DNA from 3 places in the Kitasatospora sp. NPDC127116 genome. Region 1 is predicted to be linked to each of the others. Evidence: riboswitches for the same ligand, from Rfam matches in the RefSeq annotation. Region 1 holds a riboswitch; each other region holds the start of a gene.
What was found. Region 1 has a riboswitch for cobalamin ahead of metE (5-methyltetrahydropteroyltriglutamate--homocysteine S-methyltransferase). Riboswitches for the same ligand answer to the same signal wherever they lie in the genome.
Positions count from the first base shown of each region.

Region 2: another riboswitch for cobalamin. It lies ahead of ACFVHV_RS13065 (HoxN/HupN/NixA family nickel/cobalt transporter); the one in region 1 lies ahead of metE (5-methyltetrahydropteroyltriglutamate--homocysteine S-methyltransferase).
Region 3: another riboswitch for cobalamin. It lies ahead of ACFVHV_RS27360 (cobalamin biosynthesis protein); the one in region 1 lies ahead of metE (5-methyltetrahydropteroyltriglutamate--homocysteine S-methyltransferase).

Region 1 covers NZ_JBHXTL010000129.1:268-7,491, reverse strand. The annotation lists gene ACFVHV_RS35455 (HelD family protein) at 1-851, shown strand, start outside; gene ACFVHV_RS35450 (zinc ribbon domain-containing protein YjdM) at 1,010-1,366, shown strand; gene ACFVHV_RS35445 (MFS transporter) at 1,519-2,982, shown strand; gene ACFVHV_RS35440 (MarR family transcriptional regulator) at 2,982-3,434, shown strand; gene cobF (precorrin-6A synthase (deacetylating)) at 3,799-4,557, opposite strand; cobalamin riboswitch at 4,673-4,902, shown strand; gene metE (5-methyltetrahydropteroyltriglutamate--homocysteine S-methyltransferase) at 5,058-7,224, shown strand, end outside.
Region 2 covers NZ_JBHXTL010000025.1:18,421-25,644, reverse strand. The annotation lists gene ACFVHV_RS13080 (AAA family ATPase) at 1-1,913, shown strand, start outside; gene ACFVHV_RS13075 (hypothetical protein) at 1,922-3,595, opposite strand; gene ACFVHV_RS13070 (metalloregulator ArsR/SmtB family transcription factor) at 3,654-4,037, opposite strand; cobalamin riboswitch at 4,120-4,333, shown strand; gene ACFVHV_RS13065 (HoxN/HupN/NixA family nickel/cobalt transporter) at 4,364-5,479, shown strand; gene ACFVHV_RS13060 (aminopeptidase P family protein) at 5,861-6,967, shown strand; gene efp (elongation factor P) at 7,046-7,224, shown strand, end outside.
Region 3 covers NZ_JBHXTL010000076.1:23,507-30,730, forward strand. The annotation lists gene ACFVHV_RS27355 (alpha/beta hydrolase) at 322-1,428, opposite strand; cobalamin riboswitch at 1,777-1,909, shown strand; gene ACFVHV_RS27360 (cobalamin biosynthesis protein) at 2,017-3,009, shown strand; gene ACFVHV_RS27365 (cobyric acid synthase) at 3,006-4,544, shown strand; gene ACFVHV_RS27370 (putative cobaltochelatase) at 4,717-6,840, shown strand; gene cobO (cob(I)yrinic acid a,c-diamide adenosyltransferase) at 6,847-7,224, shown strand, end outside.

The DNA.
Region 1 (7,224 bases):
CGCTGCTGAGCGACTCCGCCCTGCTGGCCGAGGCCGCCGACGGGGTGCTCGGCCCCGAGGAGCAGGCGGCGATCCTGTGGCGCCGGCCGCCGCGCTCGGCGAAGAGCGCCAAGTGGTCCGAGCACGACCTGATGCTGCTGGACGAGGTGGCCGGCCTGATCGAGCGCCCGGCCGGCTTCGGCCACGTCGTGGTGGACGAGGCCCAGGACCTCTCCCCGATGCAGTGCCGGGCGATCGCCCGCCGCAGCGCCTTCGGCTCCCTGACCGTCCTCGGCGACCTCGCCCAGGCGACCGCCCCGTGGGCCGCCCGAAGCTGGCCCGAGCAGCTCGCCCACCTGGGCAAGCCGCAGGCCGCGGTGGTGCCGCTGACCACCGGCTTCCGGGTCCCGGCCGCCGTGACGGCCCTCGCCAACACCCTGCTGGGCGCGCTGGACGTGGACGTGCCGCCGGCCGTGTCGCTGCGGCAGGACGGGGAGCTGACGGTGCGGCGGGTGGCCGGGGGCGGCCTGGGCGGAGCGGCGGTCGCGGCGGTGCGGGCCGCGCTGGAGCGCGAGGGCTCGATCGCGGTGATCGCGGCGGACGGCGCGGTGGCGGAGGCCGCCGAGGCGCTGCTCGCGGCGGGGATCCCGACCGGGGCGGCCGAACAGGTCGGCACCACGGCGCGGGTGACGGTGCTGCCGGCCTCGCTGGTGAAGGGGCTGGAGTACGACCACGTGGTGGTGCTGGAGCCGGCCGCCATCGTGGAGGCCGAGGCGCGCGGCCTGCACCGGCTGTACGTGGTGGTGACGCGGGCGGTCTCCCGGCTGGACGTCCTGCACTCCCGTCCGCTGCCCGCGCCGCTGGGCGGGTGACGGCCCGGCGGCGGAGGCGGGCGGGGAAGGCCGGGCGGACGCGGCCGCCGGCCATGACCCCGTGCCCACCGGAAGCGGCGGCCGACCGGTGCCGGCACCCCTGCTGACCTCCTCACTCGTGCCCGGACCAGCTCCGGACAGCTGGATATCCTGAACACATGAGCGACAACCTTCCCCCGTGTCCGCAGTGCTCCAGTGAGTACACCTATGAGATGAACGCCCTCATGGTCTGCCCCGAGTGCGCCCACGAGTGGGTGCCCGGCGGCGGTGACCAGGCCGGCGTGCCGGCCGGCGAGCGCGTGATCAAGGACGCCGTCGGCAACGTGCTGAGCGACGGCGACACCGTGACGGTGGTCAAGGCGCTGAAGGTCAAGGGCAGCGTCTCCGGCATCAAGGCCGGCACCAAGGTCCGCAACATCCGCCTGGTGGACGGCGTCGACGGGCACGACATCGACTGCCGCATCGAGGGCTTCGGCGCCATGCAGCTCAAGTCCGGCGTGGTCAAGAAGGCCTGATCCGCGGGCCCCCAGCGGCCGCGCCCCGTCGAGGAGATCGGCGGGGCGCGGCCGTCGCGCTGTCCAGGGCCGGTCGGGGGTGGAGTCGCCGCCCGGATTAGTTGTAGCATCACAATGATTACAACAATACAACTAACTCTGGAGCGTTCGTCATGCCCGATGCCGCTCGACCGCGGCCCTGGCTCGTGCTCGCCATCTGCTGCATGAGCCTGCTGATCGTCAGCCTCGACAACACCATCCTGAACGTGGCCCTGCCCGCCGTCCGGCGCGACCTGGACACCACGGTGTCCGGCCTGCAGTGGACGGTCGACGCCTACACCCTGGTGCTGGCGAGCCTGCTGATGCTCTCCGGCTCGACCGCCGACCGGATCGGCCGCCGCCGGGTGTTCCGGATCGGACTGGTGGTGTTCACCGCGGCCTCCCTGCTGTGCAGCCTGGCCCCCGGGCTCGGCTGGCTGATCGCGGCGCGGATGCTCCAGGCGGTCGGCGGATCGATGCTCAACCCCGTCGCCATGTCGATCATCAGCAACACCTTCACCGACTCCCGGCAGCGCGCCCGGGCGATCGGCGTCTGGAGCGGCGTGGTGGGCATCAGCATGGCCGCCGGGCCGATCATCGGCGGGGCGCTGGTGGAGTCGGCCGGCTGGCGGGCGATCTTCTGGATCAACGTCCCGATCGGCCTGGCCGCGCTCTTCCTCACCACCCGCTACGTGCCGGAGTCGCGGGCGGCCCGCACCCGCCGGGTGGACCCGGTCGGCCAACTGCTGGTCGTCGTCGTGCTCGCCGCCCTCACCTACGCGATCATCGAGTCGCCGGAGCGCGGCTGGACCTCGCCCGTGGTGCTCGGCTGCGCGGCGGCCTCCCTGGGCGCGCTGCTGGGCCTGCTGCGGTACGAACCCCGGCGCACCGACCCGCTGATCGACCTGCGGTTCTTCCGCTCCGCGCCCTTCTCCGGCGCCACCGTCATCGCGGTCGCCGCCTTCGCCGGCCTCGGCGGCTTCCTCTTCCTCACCTCCCTGTACCTCCAGGACGTCCGCGGGCTCGACCCGCTGCACGCCGGACTGTTCATGCTGCCGATGGCGGTCATGTCGCTGCTCACCGCGCCGCTGTCCGGCCGGATGGTGGCCGCCCGGGGGCCGCGCACGCCGCTGCTGCTGGCCGGGGCGGCACTGACCGCGAGCGCGGTGCTCCAGGCGGTCGGCTACTCCGAGCACCTGCCGACCTGGCTGCTGGTCCTCGCCTTCCTGCTCTTCGGCACCGGCTTCGGCCTGGTCAACGCGCCCATCACCAACACCGCCGTCTCCGGGATGCCCCGCTCGCAGGCCGGGGTGGCGGCGGCGGTGGCCTCCACCAGCCGACAGGTCGGCCAGTCCCTGGGCGTCGCGGTCACCGGCGCGCTGATGGCCGGCAGCGCCCTCGCGGACCCGGCGGCCTTCACCGGGGCGGCCCGGACGGCATGGTGGATCATCGCCGGCTGCGGCGCCGCCGTGCTGGTCACCGGTACGCTCACTTCCGGCCGCTGGGCCCGGGCGACGGCCGAGCGCACGGCGCGGCGGCTCGCCGCCGAGGAGGCGGCCGAGGGAAGCACGGAGACGAAGGAGACGGTGGACGCCTGATGGAGCGCCTCGACACCGGTGGGCACCCGGAGGGGAGCGGGACGGACGCCGCGACGGCGGCCCGGGTCTGGCAGGGGATGTACGCGCTCGTGCTGGAGCGCCACGACCGCCGCAGGACCGTCGCCGAAGCCCTCGGCATGAGCTTCAGCCGGGTCCGGGCGCTGCGCCGGCTCGCCGCCGGCCCGATCACCCTGCGGGAGCTGGCCGAGCGGCTGACCGCCGACCCGCCGTACACCAGCGTCATCGTGGACGACCTGGTGCGGCGCGGGCTCGCCGAGCGCATCACCAACCCGGCGGACCGGCGCTCCAAGCTGGTCCACCTCACCGAGGAGGGCGAGGCCAAGGCCGCGCTCGCCACCGGGATCCTCGCCACGCCGCCGGACGCGCTGCTCGCGCTGCCGCCGGAGGACCTCCGCGCGCTCGACCGGGTGGTGGCGAAGCTCCTGGACTGAGGGCTGCCGCCCGACGCGGCGGGCGTGGATCCGGGAGTCGGGACACCGGTCGCGGGTGGTCCGTGTTCTCCGCGAGGACGGAGACGGGCACGCATGAGTCCGGGCCGCTGTTCCCGTTCCGCCGCCGTTCCGCCGTTCCGCCGTTCCGCCGTGCTGCCGTGCTGCCGTGCTGCCGTGTTGCCGACCGCCGGGGCCCATTGCCCTTGACGGTCCGTCAATCTCCTTTCTCCGCAGGCCCGCACGCCGATCGTGCGGGCTGTTCGGGAACTGTTCCGCCATCGCCATCGCCGTCGGCGACGCCCGGATCGCCGGGCGCCGGGCGCCGGGCGTGCCGTCCGTCCGTCGGACTTCCGGCAGCGTCGGGTCAGCCGTCCGAGCGTCGCAGCAGGTAGGTGTCCATGATCCAGCCCTTGCGCTCCCGGGCCCGCTCACGCAGCTCGCGGATGCGCGGGGCGGCCTCGGCGAGCGGACCGGAGACGAGCACCTCGTCGGGGGTGCCGAGGTAGGCGCCGTAGTGGATCTCCAGCCCCTCGGGGTCGATCCCGGCGAAGGCGGCCCGGCCGTCGAGCATCACCACCACGTCGTCCACCCCCTCGGGGAAACCCTCGGCGAGGCGGCGGCCGGTGGTGATCTGCACCGGCCGCCCGACCCGGGTCAATGTGGTGCGGTGCCGGGCGGCGAGCGCGGAGACGCTGCTGATGCCCGGGACCACCTCGTACTCGAAGGGCATGCCGCCCCGGTTCGACACGTCGTCCACCACGGCGATGACGCTGTCGTAGAGGGCGGGGTCGCCCCAGACCAGGAAGGCGCCGTGCTCGCCCGGGCCGAGGTGCTCGGCGACCAGCCGTTCGACCAGATCGGCGCGGCGGACGCGCCAGTCGTCCACGGCGGCCGCGTACGCGGGGGTGGCGCGGTCCCGTTCGGCGTCCGGCGCCGCGACCACGCGGTGCCCGGGCCGTCCGTGGTCGGCCAGCATCCGGCGACGCAGCGCGATCAGGTCCTGCCGTTCCTCGCTCTTGTCGAGGATGAAGAAGACGTCGGTGCGACCGATCGCCTTGACCGCCTGCAGGGTGAGGTGGTCGGGGTCGCCCGCGCCGATGCCGATGACGAAGATGTGCCGCATGGGAGCCATTCTGCCGTTCGCCCCCGGGTGCGCCGCCCGGGGCCGGGCGCGGAGCCCGCGTCTCACCACGCGGACGCCTTGCGAGATTTCCGCCTCGACGCCGACGGTTTGCCCCTAAGCTGGCGGTGCAGCTGGTTCGCCCTGTCCGCCAGGCAGGCGCGTCGCAAGAGGGAACCCGGTGGGAATCCGGGACTGCCCCGCAGCGGTGAGTGGGAACGACCGCCGTCATACGCACTGGACCCGGGACGGGTCTGGGAAGCGACGGCCAGTAGGTGTCCGCCCCGGTTTCGGCCGAGGTGGGTGTGCCCGCGAGTCCGAAGACCTGCCACTGCCCGTGCGCGAGCGTTCGCGCGCGGCCATCCGGTGACCTCGTGGGCGGGTCGGCGACCATATCGGGCGGAGCCGCGCACGGGTGCGGTCGTCCGTCCGGTCCGTCATCCCTTCGCGTCCTCGTGCCGTCACCGGGCACTTGAGGATCCAGACTCGCGAAGGAGAGTCCCTTGACCACGAAGTCCGCAGCCGCGGCGAGCGTCGCCACCGCCCACGGATACCCCCGCCAGGGCCGGGGCCGTGAATTGAAGAAGGCGATCGAGGGGTACTGGAGGGGCGCGGTCGCGGCCGAGGCGCTGCTGGCGACCGCCGCCGACCTGCGTCGGACGAACTGGGCGCAGCTCGTCGAGGCGGGGGTCGCGGAGGTGCCGACCGGCGACTTCTCGCTCTACGACCACGTGCTGGACACCACGGTGGCGGTCGGCGCGATCCCGCCGCGGCACCGGGAGGCGGTCGACGCCGACCCGCTGGCCGGGTACTTCGCGATGGCGCGCGGCAACCAGGACGTCGCCCCGTTGGAGATGACCAAGTGGTTCGACACCAACTACCACTACCTGGTGCCTGAGTTGGGCCCGGACACGGTGTTCGCCGCGAACCCGGCCAAGGCGGTCGGCGAGCTGCGCGAGGCGCTGCTGCTCGGCCACGCCGCCCGGCCGGTGCTGGTCGGGCCGGTCAGCTACCTGCTGCTCGCCAAGCCGGCGCCCGGGGTGGCCGCCGACTTCCAGCCGATCACCCTGCTGGACCGGCTGCTGCCCGTCTACGCCCGGCTGCTGGCCGAGTTGCGTGCCGCCGGCGCCGCGTGGGTGCAGCTGGACGAGCCCGCGCTGGTGCAGGACCGCACCCCGGCCGAGCTCAACGCGGCCGCCCGCGCCTACCGCGAGCTGGGCGGTCTCACCGAGCGGCCCAAGCTGCTGGTCGCGAGCTACTTCGACCGGCTCGGCGAGGCGCTGCCGGTGCTGGCCAAGGCCCCGGTCGAGGGCCTGGCGCTGGACTTCACCGGCCCGGCCGCCGTCAACCTGGAGGACCTCGCCGCCGCCGGCGGCCTGCCCGGCAAGCGGCTGGTGGCGGGGGTGATCGACGGGCGCAACATCTGGATCAACGACCTGGAGAAGTCGCTGGCGACCCTGGCGACCCTGCTCGGCCTCGCCGGCACCGTCGACGTGGCGCCGTCCTGCTCGCTGCTGCACGTGCCGATCGACGCCGCCGCGGAGCGCGACATCGACCCGCAGATCGCCCGCTGGCTGGCCTTCGCCCGACAGAAGGCCGGCGAGGCGGCACTGCTCGCCCGGGGCCTGCGCGAGGGCACCGGCGCGATCACCGCCGAGCTCGCCGCCAACCGCGCCGACCTCGCCTCCCGCGCCAACTCCCCGATCACCCGCGACCCGGCGGTGCGCGCCCGCGCCGCCGCCGTCACCGCCGACGACACCCGGCGCGCCCAGGCGTACCCGCAGCGGGCCGAGGCCCAGCGCGCCCGGCTCGGGCTGCCGCTGCTGCCGACCACCACCATCGGCTCCTTTCCCCAGACCGCCGAACTGCGCACCGCCCGCGCCGATCTGACGGCGGGTCGGATCGACGCCCCGGCCTACCGGGAGCGGATGGAGGCGGAGGTCCGCGAGGTCGTCGCCTACCAGGAGAAGGCCGGGCTGGACGTCCTGGTGCACGGCGAGCCCGAGCGCAACGACATGGTCCAGTACTTCGCCGAGCAGCTCACCGGCTACCTCGCCACCCGGCACGGCTGGGTCCAGTCGTACGGCACCCGGTACGTGCGCCCGCCGGTGCTGGCCGGGGACATCTCCCGTCCGCACCCGATGACCACCGACTGGTTCCGCTACGCGCAGGGCCTGACCGACCGCCCGGTCAAGGGCATGCTCACCGGCCCGGTCACCATGCTCGCCTGGTCCTTCGTCCGCGACGACCAGCCGCTCGCCGACACCGCCCGGCAGGTGGCCCTCGCCCTGCGCGACGAGGTCGTCGACCTGGAGGCGGCCGGCGCCGCCGTCGTGCAGGTCGACGAGCCGGCGCTGCGCGAGACCCTCCCGCTGCGGGCCGCCGCCCGCCCGGCGTACCTGGCGTGGGCCACCGAGGCCTTCCGCCTCGCCACCTCCGGCGTCCGCGCGGACACCCAGATCCACACCCACATGTGCTACGCCGAGTTCGGCGCGATCATGACGGCGATCGACGAACTCGACGCGGACGTCATCTCCCTGGAGGCCACCCGCTCCCACATGGAGGTGGCCGGCGAGCTGGCCGAGGCGGGCTATCCGCGCGAGGTCGGCCCCGGCGTCTGGGACATCCACTCCCCGCGCGTCCCCAGTACCGACGAAGCCGTCTCGTTGT
Region 2 (7,224 bases), on a different contig from region 1:
AGCCGCGGGCGGTGCCGAGGCCGCATCAGATCCGGTCCCCGCACGGCCCGTTCGTCAACCGGGAGCCGGAACTCGCCGCGCTGACCGAGGCCTTGGGCCGGGTCGTGGAGGGCGGACTCGGGGTCGTGGTGTTCACCGGCCTCGGCGGGGTCGGGAAGACCGAGCTGATCGCCAGGTTCACCGAGGAGCACCGGGAGCACTTCCCGGGCGGGGACCTCTACGCCGACCTGAAGGCCTACCGGCACCAGGGCGGGGTGGACCTCCCCGAGCTGCTGGCCGGATTCCTGCGCGCCCTCGGCACCGAGCCCCCGGCCGCGGAGGCCGAGCGGTTCACGGCGTTCCGCACCGCCACCGCCGAGCGCCGGTGCCTGTTCTTCCTGGACAACGTCGAGCACGCCGCGGAGGTCCGTGCGCTGCTCCCGTCCTGCGGGCTGGTGGTGGTCGCGAGCCGCCGGCGGCTGCCCGCGCTGCGGACGGACGGTGCCGTGGTGCGCCGGCTCGGCCCGCTGAGCGCGAGGGCGGGCGCCGAGCTGGTGCGCGGCTGGGTGGGCCCGGGGCGGGGCACCGACGGGGAACTGGCGGAACTGGTCGAGCTGTGCGGCGGGCTGCCGCTCGCGCTGAACGCGGTCGGGAGCCAGCTGCTGGACCGGGACCACCTGCCGGTCGGCCGGGTGGTGGCCGAACTCCACGACCGGGAGGGCAGGTTGGCGATGCTGGAGGACGAGGAGAGCGATCTCGGCGCGACCTACGACCTGGTCTACGAGCGGCTGTCGGCGCCGGGCCGGGCGCTCTACCACCTGATCGGCGTGCACCCCGGCCCCTTCGTCTCCGCCGAACTGGCGCGTGCGGTCGGCGTCGAGCGGGCCGGGCAGGCGATCGGGGAGCTGCGGGGCGTCCACGTGCTGGACGAGGTGCTGGACGGCGACCGCGAGGACCGCTTCCGGGCCCACGACGTGGTGCGGCTGCACGCCTACGGCCGGACCCGGGAACTGGCCGGCCGCGGGGAACTCCTCGCCGCCGTCGTGGCGTACTACCGGGGCCGGGCCTCGGTCGCCGACCGTGCGATGGCCGGGAGCAGGCTCCGCCTGCAGGACCCGAGCGGCGACGACCTGCCCGGCTTCGCCTCCGACACCGCGGCCCTGGAGTGGCTGTACGCGGAACGGGCCAACTTCCGCGCGGTGGTGGAGGAGGCGGCCCGGCAGGGGTGGCACGGCGAGGTGTGGCGGCTGTGCGAGTCGCTCTGGCTGCTGTACCACGACCGCAGGCTCTACCAGGACTGGATCGCCACCCACCGGCTCGGCATCGAGTCGGCCCAGTGGGACAACCAGCCGGCCGCCGTGGTCCGGATGCGCAACCAGCTCGCCCGGGCCCACTTCGACCGCAAGGAATACCGGCTCGCCGCCGAGCAGTTGGCGCTCGCCGCGGAGCAGGTCCCGCTGGTGACCGACCGTCGGGTGGTGGGGGTGCTCCACGAGACGGACGGTCTGCTCTGCCTGGCCGACGGCCGCCCGGGCGACGCGGTGCGGCGGTTCACGCTGGCTCTGGCGGCGAACCGGGGCGACGAGCACGGCGAGATCGTCCAGAGCTACAACCTGGCGCAGGCGCTGATCGCCGACGGCCGCGCGCAGGAGGCGCTGGCCCGGCTGGCCGAGGCCACCGCGCAGGCCGAGCGGACGCGGGACGAGGACATGCTGATGAAGCTGCCGCTGGTCCGCGCCCGGGCCCACCGGGCGCTCGGGCAGCCGGAGCTCGCCGCCGTCCACGCGGGCGACTGCGCCCGGCGGGCCGAGGAGCGCGGCCAGTACGCGAAGGAGGCGCAGGCCCACACCCTGCTGCTCGCCCTCGCCGAGGAGCTGGACGACGCGGAGCTCGCGGAGCGCAGCCGGGCGCGGCTGCGGGAGCTGCCGGAGTAGCGCCCTTCTCAGGGGCCGGTACGGAAGGACACCCGGGTGCGGTGCTCGCCGGTGCGGACGGTGAGGCCGTGCCGGGGGAGGCCGGCCGGGTCGCCGCCGTCGGCGAGCCAGCAGGCCACGGCGGAGCCGAGCAGCAGCGGGTCGACGGCGGGGTCGGGGCAGGTCCAGTCCGGTTCGGCGCGGGCCTCCAGCAGCAGGCCGGCGCGCAGTCGGAGCAGGTGGCGGGCCGGGCCGAGGGCGGCCACCGCGACGGCGAGGCCGGGGAGTTCGGCGGCGGAGTCGGCGAGCCAGCGGGCGGCGGGGCGTTCGGCGTGCACCTCGGTGCGGGCCAGGACCTCGGCGGTGTAGCGCAGGGCGTCGCCCGGGTGCTCGTCGGTGAGGGCGTGGAAGCCGCGCGGGGCGTGGTCGTGCGGGTCGAAGGGGTAGCGCCGCAGGCTGACCTCGGTGCCCTCGCTCCGGCCCTCGACGTCGTAGGCGGTGGGCCGGTCGACGGTGCCGGGGCACGGGGCCGGCCTGGGGTAGGGCGGCAGGGCCGGTTCGTCCCCGGGCTCGTCCAGCCCGGCCAGGAAGGAGTGCAGCAGCGGGCGCAGCAGCCGGGCGGATTCGCCGCGGTGGGCGAGCGAGCGGTCGGTGATCGCGCTCAGGTCGGCCGGGTCCCGGGCGAGGGCCTGTTCGACCTGGGCGGCGAGGTCCCCGTCCGGGTCGAGGACGGGCGCTGCCTGGCCGAAGGCGTAGCCGGGGGAGCGGGGGTCGAGTTCGGCGGCGCCGGTGGCGACGAGCAGGGTGCGGTGGTTCAGGGCGGCGCCGTAGACGGTGACCGAGCCGTGGTCGCCGATCACGCAGTCGGCGGCGACGAGCGCGGCCTGCCAGCCCTGGTGGGGCGGGATCAGGCGCAGGCCCATCCGGCGGGCGTCGTCGAGCAGCGCCTCGGGGTCGTGGCGGCTCCACACGTTGGGGTGCAGGACGACGGCGACCGTGTACTCGTCGGCGGGGAGCCGGCGGACCAGCCGCCGGGGGAGGTCCGGGCGGCGGCCGAACAAGGAGTGCTCGCTCCAGGTGGAGCTGACGACGACGAGCCGTCGGCCGCCGGTGGCGCCGAGTGCGGCGCGGTAGCCGTCGCGGGAGCGCCGGCTGCCGAGCATCCGGTCGAAGCAGGGGTCGCCGACCACCCGGGCGACGTCCAGCGCCTCGGGGCAGGAGACCCGCAGCCGGTCCAGCTGCTCGGGGTGGGAGAGGCCGAGGACGTCCACGAACACCCGTCCGCGGTGGGTGAGTTCGTTGCGGGACAGACCGGCGGCGGTGACCGTGTCGCCGGTGGACTCGGTGACCAGCCGGTTGTAGCCGACGCCGTGCGGGAGGACGACGAGGCGGGCGTCCAGCCGGTGCATGGAGGAGTGGACGGCGCAGGCGACGGCCAGGTCGAAGCGGCGGCTGACGGCGTCCTCCCAGTCCAGCACGGTGAAGCCGGGCAGGCCGTGCAGGTACTCGTCCAGGGCGCGGTCGGCGAAGGCGGAGCCGGGGTTGACGGTGAAGTACCGGTCGATGCCGTCCGGGTTCAGCAGGGTCAGGACGTCCAGGACCCGGGTGGCCGAGGTGAGGGTGCGGGCGACCGCCAGCACGCGGGCCCTGACCGGTCGGGTGTTCCACCGGTCGGCGGGCCAGGCGTGGGGGCGGGACGGCACGTCATGATCGTACTCATCCGCTCCGGCCGCGGCGCGGTTCCGGGGCCGGGCCAGTGGGTCAGCCCGTGGCCGCGGTGGGCTCGTGGTGTTCACCGGCGGCGCACTCGTCGAGGAGGGGGCGCATGGCCTCGTCCACGAGCTGGTAGCGCACCACGCGTCCGTCCCGGTCGCCGGTGACCACGCCGGCCGTGCGGAGCAGCCGCAGGGCCTGGGAGACGGCGGGGTCGCGCATGCCGGTGGCGACCGCGAGGTCGGTGACGGCGAGCGGCCCGGCCCGGTGGAGGGCGAGCAGCAGGGCGAGCCGGCCGGGGTCGGCGAGCAGGGAGAACCGCTCGGCCCAGGACCGGACGTGGGCCGGGTCGCCGATCGCGGCGATGGCCTCGCAGACCCGGTGCCCGTCGATGGTGCGGTGGCCCGCGCGGTCGGCCGGTACGAGATGCATGCGGACATTCTCGCAGGCGGCGGTCTGTGATCCTGGACACCTGCGCAGGTGCGCAACCTTGCACGGGTCGGGGCGTGACCCCTACGGTGTTCCCCGCCGTGGTGCTCGGGAAGACCGGTGACGGACCCTCAGGGGTCCCAGCCCGGAGCGGCCCTCGCCACTGTGATCGGGTCGTTCCTCCGTCCGCGGAGGAACGTCGTCCGTACCCATGGAGCCACTGGGCGCCTCGTGCGCTTGGGAAGGCGGGTGCGGGTGTCCCGTCAGCCAGGAGACCGGCCACGGCATCTCACGAGGTTTTCCACGAGGTGCTGGAGCGTGATCCGCAGATGACCCTGCCCGAAACCGTTGCCGCCGGGGCCGAACCGGCCCCCTCCGCGCTGCCCAGCTTCCAGTGGCGGCGCGAGGACACCGTCCGTACCGCCGGGCTGATGGCGGTGATCGTGGCCATGCACGTGGTGGCCTTCGGCACGCTGATCTTCCTGGTCGCACCCGAGAAGTACGCGGTCGGTACCCAGGTCTTCGGGGTGGGCCTGGGTATCACCGCGTACACCCTCGGGATGCGGCACGCCTTCGACGCCGACCACATCGCGGTGATCGACAACACCACCAGAAAGCTGATGGCGGACGGCAAGCGGCCGGTCTCGGTGGGCTTCTGGTTCGCCCTCGGGCACTCCTCGATGGTGGTGCTGATGGCCGCCCTGGTGGCGGGCGGCGCGCAGCTGGCGAACACCCTGATGGACGACGAGTCGGCCACCCACAAGTGGCTCGGCGTGATCGGGACGACCACCTCCGGCGTGTTCCTCTACCTGATCGGCGCGCTCAACCTGGCGGCGCTGCTCGGCATCCTCAGGGTGTTCCGATCGATGCGGGCCGGGAAGTTCGACGAGAAGGAGCTGGAGGCCCACCTCGACTCGCGCGGCTTCATGGCCCGGGTGCTGAACCGGGCGACCCGTTCGATCACCCGGCCCGGGCAGATGTTCCCGGTGGGCATGGTGCTGGGGCTGGGCTTCGACACCGCGACCGAGGTCACCCTGATGGTGATGGCCGGCTCGGGCGCCGCCTCCGGGCTGCCCTGGTACGCGATCGTCTGCCTGCCGCTGCTGTTCGCGGCCGGGATGAGCCTGTTCGACACCCTGGACGGGACGTTCATGAACTTCGCGTACCAGTGGGCCTTCGCCAACCCGGTGCGGAAGGTGTACTACAACCTGACCATCACCGGTCTGTCGATCGCGGTGGCCTTCGTCATCGGCACCATCGAGCTGGTCGGGGTGCTGCACGAGAAGCTCGATCTGACCGACCCGGTCACCGGCTTCATCGCCGACATCTCACTGGACAACGTCGGCTACGCCATCGCCGGGCTGTTCGTGGTCGTCTGGGCGATCGCGATCGGGTACTGGAAGCTCGCCGGGGTCGAGAAGCGCTGGACGCCCGAGGGCTCCTGAGCCACCCGGCCGCGAGCGGCGGCCTGCCCGCGCACGCCGGAACGGCGCCTCCCCGCGGTGGGGAGGCGCCGTGCGCGTTCCGGGGGGCCTGGTGCGCCCCGGGCCGGCGCTCCTCACGGAAGTCGACGTGCCGGCCGGCGACCGGGTCGCACTCGCACACGACCGGAAGTGACATATCCGTGACGGAGCGTAGCGACCGGTAGGGGTCCGAGGGGCCGCCGGGGGTGCGGGGCCCCCTCGGCGGCACGCTGCGTGGGGGGCGGGGTGAGGGCCCGAGGGGGACGGTGCCGCGGTCGCGCAGGGGGGCGCGCAAGGGGTATTGGGGGTTCTGCCGGGGGTGCTCGGCGGGCGCTTCGGGCCGGGGGTTCGTAGGCTCGACGCATGGCGGATGCGTACGCGGGGCGGCGGGAGCGGGTGAGGGAGCACTGCAGTGCGGCCGGGGCCGATGCGGCGCTGATCACCCGCGCGGCGAACGTGCGGTACCTGACGGGCTGCGCGCCCTGCGGGGCGAGCCTGCTGCTGACCAGGGAGCGGGCGCTGCTCGCGCTGCCGGACGATCTGCCGCCGGACGACTCCGGGGAGCACCTGATCGCCCCGGACGTCACCCGGCTGCCGGTGGCGGCCGGGTCGGACTCCGCGCTGGCCGTCGCGGCCGTCGCCGCGCGGTCCGGGGTGTCGGGACTGGCGGTGGAGGAGCACGACCTGACCGTCACCCGGCACCGGGCGGTGGGGGGCCTGACCGAGGGGGCCCGGCTGGTGGACCTCGCCCAGACGGTCGAGCGGCTGCGGGTGGTCAAGGACGAGCACGAGATCGCCGACCTGCGGATCGCCGCCGAGATCGCCGACCAGGCGCTGGGCGAGCTGCTGGAGTCGATCCTGGTCGGCCGCACCGAGCGGCACCTGGCGATGGAGCTGGAGCGCCGGATGATCGACCACGGCGCCGACCGGGCCGCCTTCCCGGTCTCGGTCGGCACCGGCAGCCACTCCGGCCAGGCCGCCCACCAGCCCACCGACCGCCGGGTGGAGGAGGGCGACTTCCTGACCGTGGTGATGGGCGCCCAGTACCGCGGCTACGGCGTCTCCACCGCCCGCACCTTCGTGATCGGCGCGGCCCCCGCGCCCTGGCAGGTGGAGCTGCACCGGCTGGTCTTCCGGGCCCAGCGGGCCGGGCGGGAGGCGCTCGGGCCGGGCGTGGAGCAGTGCGTGCCCGACCGGGCCGCCCGGCAGGTCCTGGAGGCGGCCGGCCACACCGAGGCCTCCCCGCACCCGGTGGGCCACGGCGTCGGGCTGGAGATCCGGGAGGCGCCGCGCCTCGGTCCGTCGGACATGGGTAAACTGGACAGCCGCGTGCCGGTCACCGTCGGTCCGGGGGTCCACCTCCCGGGCAGGGGCGGCGTCCGGATCGAGGACACGCTCGTCGTGCGCCCCCTCGAAGAGGGCGGGCCCGAGCTGCTCACCATCACCACCAAGGAGCTCCTCGCCCTGTGACCGCGGCCCCCCGGGGGCCGTGGGAGGCAGGACGCAATCCCTTGGTTCCTTGACAGCTATACAGGAGTTAGTGCGCCCGTGGCTTCCACGAACGATCTCAAGAACGGCATGGTCCTCAAGCTGGAGGGCGGCAAGCTCTGGTCCGTCGTCGAGTTCCAGCACGTCAAGCCCGGCAAGGGCCCGGCCTTCGTGCGTACCAAGCTCAAGGAGGTCCTGACCGGCAAGGTCGTCGACAAGACCTTCAACGCGGGCACCAA
Region 3 (7,224 bases), on a different contig from region 1:
TCCCGCGCGCCTACGGCGGAATGGGGGAAACGTTCATTCGTGGGCAGGGGGGAAGCGCGCCGGAAAAGCCGGCGCGGCCCAGCCGGAAACGCCCGCGCGCGGAGGGGGGCGAGGGCGCGGCCCGTGGGTCTTGCGGGCCTCGCGGACCCTGTCGGACGGATCGGACGGATCGGGTCGACGGGTCGACGGGTCGACGGGTCGAACCAACGGGCCGGCTCGGACCTCGGCGGTGGGGCCGCGTTCCGATCCGCAGGGGCGGAAGCGGAGCACCGACCGCGGCACGTCCGGGAGACGTTCCGGCGAGGACCCGCCGGCGGCGCCCTACAGCAGCGGCGTGAGCCAGCGGCGGAGCAGTTCGGTGTACCGGTCGGGAGCGGTGTTCCAGAGGGCGGCGTGGTCGGCACCGGGGAAGGCCTGGAGGCTGACCACGTCGCGACGGGCGGCGGCCAGCTTCTCGGCGCTGCCGAAGGGCGCGATCCGGTCCTCGGGGCTGTGCAGGAGAAGGGTGGGCACCCGCAGGTCGGTGCCGTCGGCGATGCGGGCGAAGTCGGCGAGGTCGACGCCGGTGCGGCCCTCCGCGGCCAGGGCCCCGAGCTCGGCGGCGACGCCCTGGAACCCGGCCCGGGCGGCGTCCCGGCGGGCGGAGACCGGGAGGTCGAGCACCGGCGAGTCGAGGATGAGGCCGCTGACGGCGTGCGGCCACGCGGTGCGGGCCGCGGTCTGGAGGGCCGTGGTCGCGCCGACCGACCAGCCGTAGAGGATCACCTTGCCCGCGCCGCTGTCGAGCGCCAGCCGTACCGCCGCCTCGATGTCGCGCCACTCGGTCTCGCCGAAGTGGCTGAGCCCGTCCGGGGAGGCGGGGGCGCCCTGGTCGCCGCGGTAGGTGACGGCGAGGGCGGGCAGGCCGAGCCGGTCGAGGACGGGGAGCACCGGGAGGGTCTGCTGGCGGTCGGCCTCGGGGCCGTGCACCAGGATCACCCAGGTGCCGCGCTTGCCGTCGAGCCGCCAGGCGGGAAGGGCGCCGAGCTCGCCGTCGGCGGTGGTGTCGGTGAAGGGGAGACCGAGTGCCTCGGTGGGGTCGCCGAGGTGGACCCGGGGGGTGAAGCGGACCTCGGTGCCGGGGGTGAGCGTGCCCCGGTCGGCGCGGAGCAGCCGGCGGGTGACGCCCCGCTCGTCGCTGTGCAGGACCTCCTCGACGACCGCGTGCCCGCCGTCCGCCCACTCGACCGCCCAGCGGCCGGGGCGCAGGCTCTCGGGGCCGCGGGTGAAGGTGACGCGGCCGGGGGCGAGGCCGCGGACCAGGACCGGCCCGGACTTCGGGACGGCGGCCACCGGACGGACCGTCCGCTCGGAGGCCCGACGGCCGATCACCAGCACGGCGGCCCCGACCGCGGCGGCCGCCACGACGGCGGCGGTTCCCCAACGCATTTCGCTCCCCGCTCTGTTGCTCACGGACCGGACGGTGTTCGGGCACCAGTTCACCGGCGCTCCGTCCGCCCGGCCACCGGGCTGGGCCGTCCGGGTCACCCGGGCGGCGGCCCGGCGGCGCCGAGGAGGTGCCGGGAGCGGGCGGCAGGGGTGTCGGTGGTGAGGGCGGGGCGGCGGAGCCGGCGGTGCCCCGGTGGGAGGGGACGTGGTGTTCCCGGTGGAGGGCGGCCCCGCGCCGGCGATCCCCCGGCGCGTCGGCGGCGTCCGCGTGTGACCAACCCCTCCGTGACCTCGGTTGACTCCCGGTTCGGGCCCGTGATGGGATCCTGGGGCCAAACGGAGGCATGGAGAGGAAGCCGGTGGAATTCCGGCGCGGTCCCGCCACTGTCACCGGGGAGCACGCTCGGAACATCGCCACGGCGGCCGTCGACGGCCGCTGGAAGGCTCCGGGGGTGCGTTCGACCCGGAAGCCAGGAGACTCTCGCCCCCGTCACGTCGATCCAGGGCGCGGACCCTGAGTGAGGACACGCACGCGATGCAGGCTGCCCCGCCCCACCGGACTCCGAGCTGCCTTCCGCCGTGCCCCCGATGACCCCGCTCGGGCCCTCCTCCTCGCCGCGCCCGCTGGCCCGCGCCGCCGCGTTCGCGCTCGGCGCCGTCGCGGGCCATGTCGCCGACGCCCGCTTCGCCGACCCCCGCCGGGGCCATCCGGTGGCCGTCTTCGGCAGCGCCGCGACCCGGCTGGAGCGTCGGCTGTGGCGCGACGACCGCGGCGCGGGGGCCGGGTACACGGCGCTGTGCGTGGGCGCGGTCGCGGCGGGCGCGCTCGCCCTGGACCGTACGGTGGGCCGGCGTCCGCTGGGCCGGGCGGTGCTGGCGGCGGCCGCGACCTGGACGGTGCTCGGCGGCACCTCGCTGACCCGGGAGGCGCGCACCATCGGCCGCTCGCTGGCCGCGGGCGACCTCGCGGCCGCCCGGGAGCGGCTGCCGCACCTGTGCGGGCGGGACCCGAGCGCGCTGGACGGGCAGCAGATCGCCCGGGCGGTGGTCGAGTCGGTGGCCGAGAACACCGCCGACGCCGTGGTGAACGCGCTGACCTGGGGCGCCCTGGCCGGCACGCCCGGCCTGCTGGCCTTCCGCGCCGTGAACACCCTGGACGCGATGGTGGGTCACCGCTCACCGCGCCACGCCCGGTTCGGCTGGGCCTCGGCCCGGCTGGACGACCTGGCGGGCTGGCCGGGCGCCCGGCTGACGGCGCTGCTGACGGTGGCCGCCGCGCCCGAGCCCCGTACGGCCTGGCGGGTCTGGCGGCGCGACGGCTCCGCGCACCCGAGCCCGAACGCGGGCCAGGCCGAGGCGGCGTTCGCCGGCGCGGTGGGCGTACGGCTGGGCGGGGCGCTGCGGTACGGCGAGCGGGTGGAGCACCGGCCCGTGCTGGGTGCGGAGCTGCGGCCGGTGACGGTGGACGACATCGAGCGCGCCTGTGCGCTCTCCCGGCGGGTGGGCGCACTGGCGCTGGGTACGACGGTCGCGGGGCACGTCCTGCTGCGGATGCTGCTGAGGAAGAGGGGACGGGCATGAGCAAGGCGCTGCTGGTCGCGGGGACGACCTCGGACGCGGGCAAGAGCGTGGTGACGGCCGGGATCTGCCGTTGGCTCGTCCGCCAGGGCGTGCGGGTCGCGCCGTTCAAGGCGCAGAACATGTCGCTCAATTCCTTCGTCACCGCCGACGGCGCCGAGATCGGCCGCGCCCAGGCGATGCAGGCGCAGGCCGCCCGGGTGGAGCCGGAGGCGGCGATGAACCCGGTGCTGCTCAAGCCGGGCGCGGACGGCCGCAGCCAGGTGGTGCTGCTCGGCAGGCCGGTGGCGGAGGTGGGCGCGCTGGACTACCGCGAGCGCAAGCCCGTCCTGCTGGAGCGTGCCCTGGAGTGCCTGGCGGACCTGCGCGGCCGCTACGACGTGGTGGTCTGCGAGGGCGCGGGCTCGCCCGCCGAGATCAACCTGCGCGACCGCGACATCGCCAACATGGGCCTGGCGACGGCCGCCGCCCTGCCGGTGGTGGTGGTCGGGGACATCGACCGCGGCGGGGTCTTCGCGGCGATGTACGGGACGCTGGCGCTGCTGTCGGCGGAGGACCAGCGGCACGTGGCCGGCTGGTTCGTCAACAAGTTCCGCGGTGACGCGCGGCTGCTCGCGCCCGGGCTGGAGATGCTGCACGGGCTGACCGGCCGTCCGGTGCTGGGCACGCTGCCGATGCTGCCCGGGCTCTGGCTGGACGCCGAGGACTCGCTGGACCTGTCGACGGTGGTGGACCGGGCGGACGGGCCCGGGCCGTACGGCGCGGACGTGCTGCGGGTGGCCGTGGTGCGCTTCCCGCGGCTGTCCAACTTCACCGACATGGACGCGCTCGCGCAGGAGCCGGGCGTGCTGGTGCGCTGGGCGACCCGCCCGGAGGAGCTGGCCGACGCCGACCTGGTGGTGCTGCCCGGGACCCGGGCCACCGTCGCCGACCTCGCCTGGCTGCGCGAGCGCGGCCTGGAGCCGGCGCTGCGGGCGCGGGCGGCGGCCGGGCTGCCGGTCCTCGGGGTCTGCGGCGGCTACCAGATGCTGGCGCGCTCGATCGTGGACGAGGTCGAGTCGAAGGCGGGGGCCGTCGAGGGCCTCGGCCTGCTGCCGACGCAGGTGCGGTTCGGCGCCGAGAAGGTGCTGGCGCGGCCGGTCGGCGAGGCGTTCGGGCAGCGGGTGGAGGGCTACGAGATCCACCACGGGGTGGTCACCGTCGAGGGCGGGGACACGTTCGTCTCCGACGGCCGGGGGCGGAGTCTGGACGGCTGCCGGGTGGGCCCGGTCTGGGGCACGACCTGGCACGGCGCGCTGGAGAACGACGGGTTCCGCCGCGAACTCCTGCGCGAGGTCGCCGCGTTGTCGGGCCGGGCGTTCGTCCCGGCCCCGGACACCTCCTTCGCCGCGGCGCGCGAGGCCCGGCTGGACCGGCTGGGCGACCTGATCGAGGAGCACGCCGACACCGACGCGCTGTGGAAGCTGATCGAGGGCGGGGTGCCGGCGGCCGGATCGCTGCCGTTCGTCCCGCCCGGGGCCCCTGGGAGTGACGCATGAGCCGGGTACGGCGGCAGTGCCGGCTACGGCAGCAGAGCCGGGCAGGATCACGGGACCAGGCAGGATCACGAAGCCGGGCAGGATCACGAAGCCGGGCAGGATCACGGAACCGGGCAGGATCACAGGACCGGACGGTGCCGCGGAACCGGGCACGACAGGAGTGGGGTACGGCATGAGTGACGTCCGCTATCCGTTCACCGCGATCGTCGGCATGGCCGACCTGCGGCTCGGGCTGCTGCTGAACGCGGTCTCCCCGGCCGTGGGCGGCGTGCTGGTGCGCGGTGAGAAGGGCACCGCGAAGTCGACCATGGTGCGCGCGCTGGCCGGCCTGCTGCCGTCCATCGCCACCGTGGACGGCTGCCGCTTCGCCTGCGACCCGGCCGCGCCCGACCCGCAGTGCCCGGACGGGCCGCACGTCTCCCCGCCCGCTTCCGAACGGCCGGCCCAGCTGGTCGAGTTGCCGGTCGGCGTGGCCGAGGACCGGATCGTCGGCTCGCTCGACCTGGAGCGGGCGCTGGCCGAGGGTGTCAAGGCGTACGAGCCCGGGCTGCTCGCGAGGGCGCACCGCGGCGTGCTCTACATCGACGAGGTGAACCTGCTCCAGGACCACGTGGTGGACCTGCTGCTGGACGCCGCCGCGATGGGCCGCTCCTACGTCGAGCGCGAGGGCGTGTCGGTGCGCCACGCGGCCCGGTTCCTGCTGGTGGGCACGATGAACCCGGAGGAGGGCGAGCTGCGGCCGCAGCTGCTCGACCGGTTCGGCCTGACCGTCGAGATCGCCGCCACCCGGGATCCGGCCGAGCGCGCCGAGGTGGTCCGCCGCCGGCTCGCCTACGACGCGGACCCGGCCGGCTTCGCCGAGCGGTTCGCCGAGGAGGAGCGGGCTCTCGCCGAACGCATCGTCGCGGCGCGGGAGTTGCTGCCCAAGGTCGAGCTGACCGATGTGGCGCTGCGTCAGATCACCGCCGTGTGCGCCGCGTTCGAGGTGGACGGGCTGCGCGCCGACATCGTGATGGCCCGCACGGCCGTCGCACTGGCGGCCTGGGACGGGCGCACCGAGGTGCAGGAGGAGGACGTCCGCAAGGCGGCGCGGCTGGCGCTGCCGCACCGGCGCCGCCGCAACCCCTTCGACGCGCCGGGGCTGGACGAGGAGCAGCTGGACCGGACGCTGGAGGAGCACGCGCAGCAGGAGGAGCCGGAGCCCGAGGGCGACGGATCCGGCCCGGACGGCGACGGGCCGGACGGCGACGGGCCGGAGGGCGGTCCGGACGGGGGCGGCCCCGACGGCGGCGGCGCGCCCGAGCCGTCCGACGGCGGCCCCGAGGGGTCCGCTCCCGAGCCGCCGGCCCCCGAGGCACCCTCCCCCGAGGGCCCCGAGGAGCCGGCGCAGCAGCCCGTGCCCGCCCAACACCCCTCCCCCGCACGGGAGTCGGCGCCGGTTGCGGCCGGGGACCCGTACCGGACCCAGCTGTTCACCGTCAAGGGCACCGGGCACGGCGCCCAGGGCCGCCGCTCCCCCGCCGAGACCACCGGCGGGCACACCATCCGCGCCCGCCGCCCGCAGGGCGCGCTCGGCCGGCTGCACCTGACCGCGACCCTCCAGGCCGCCGCGCCGCACCAGGCGGCGCGCGGGCGCAGCGGGCGCGCGCTGGTGGTGCACAAGGACGACTTCCGCGAACAGGTGCGTCAGGGGCGGGAGTCCAACCTGGTGCTGTTCGTGGTGGACGCCTCCGGGTCGATGGCCGCCCGGCAGCGGATGACCACCGTCAAGGGCGCGGTGCTGTCGCTGCTGATGGACGCCTACCAGCGCCGCGACAAGATCGGCATGATCACCTTCCGGGGCGCGGGTGCCGAGCTGGCGCTGCCGCCCACCTCCTCGGTGGAGGTCGGCGCGGCCCGGCTGGAGTCGCTGCCCACCGGCGGGCGGACCCCGCTGGCCGCCGGCCTGCTGCGCGCGCACGAGGTGCTGCGGGTGGAGCGGCTGCGCGACCCGAGCCGGCGCCCGCTGCTGGTCGTGGTGACCGACGGCCGGGCCACCGGCGGGCGGGACGCGCTCGCCCGCTCGCACCGCGCGGCCGCGCTGTTCGCGGCGCAGGGCACGGCGAGCGTGGTGCTGGACTGCGAGTCCGGCCCGGTCCGCCTGGGCCTGGCCCGCACCCTGGCCGGGCTGCTCGGCGGCACCGCCGTCGGCCTGGACGAGCTGCGCGCCGAGGGCGTGGCCTCGCTCGTCCGCGAGAGCCGGTCCGACAACCGTTCTGCGAACCGTGCAACCACCGCGATGCGAAAGGCGGCCTGAGCCGACATGCCCAAGGGTGTCCCCGAGAGCGTCCCCGACGACGGCCTGACGACCCGTCAGCGCCGCACACTGCCGATCACCGCCGTGCACACCGGCCCCGGCAAGGGCAAGTCCACGGCCGCGTTCGGCATGGCGCTGCGGGCCTGGAACCAGGGCTGGCCGGTCGGGGTGTTCCAGTTCGTGAAGTCCGCCAAGTGGAAGGTCGGCGAGGAGAACGCGCTGCGCGTGCTCGGCGCCTCCGGCGAGGGCGGCACCGTCGACTGGCACAAGATGGGCTCCGGCTGGTCCTGGATCCAGCGCTCCGCCGAGCAGGAGATGTCCAGCGAGGAGGCGGCCAAGGAGGGCTGGGAGCAGGTCAAGCGGGACCTCGCGGCCGAGACCTAC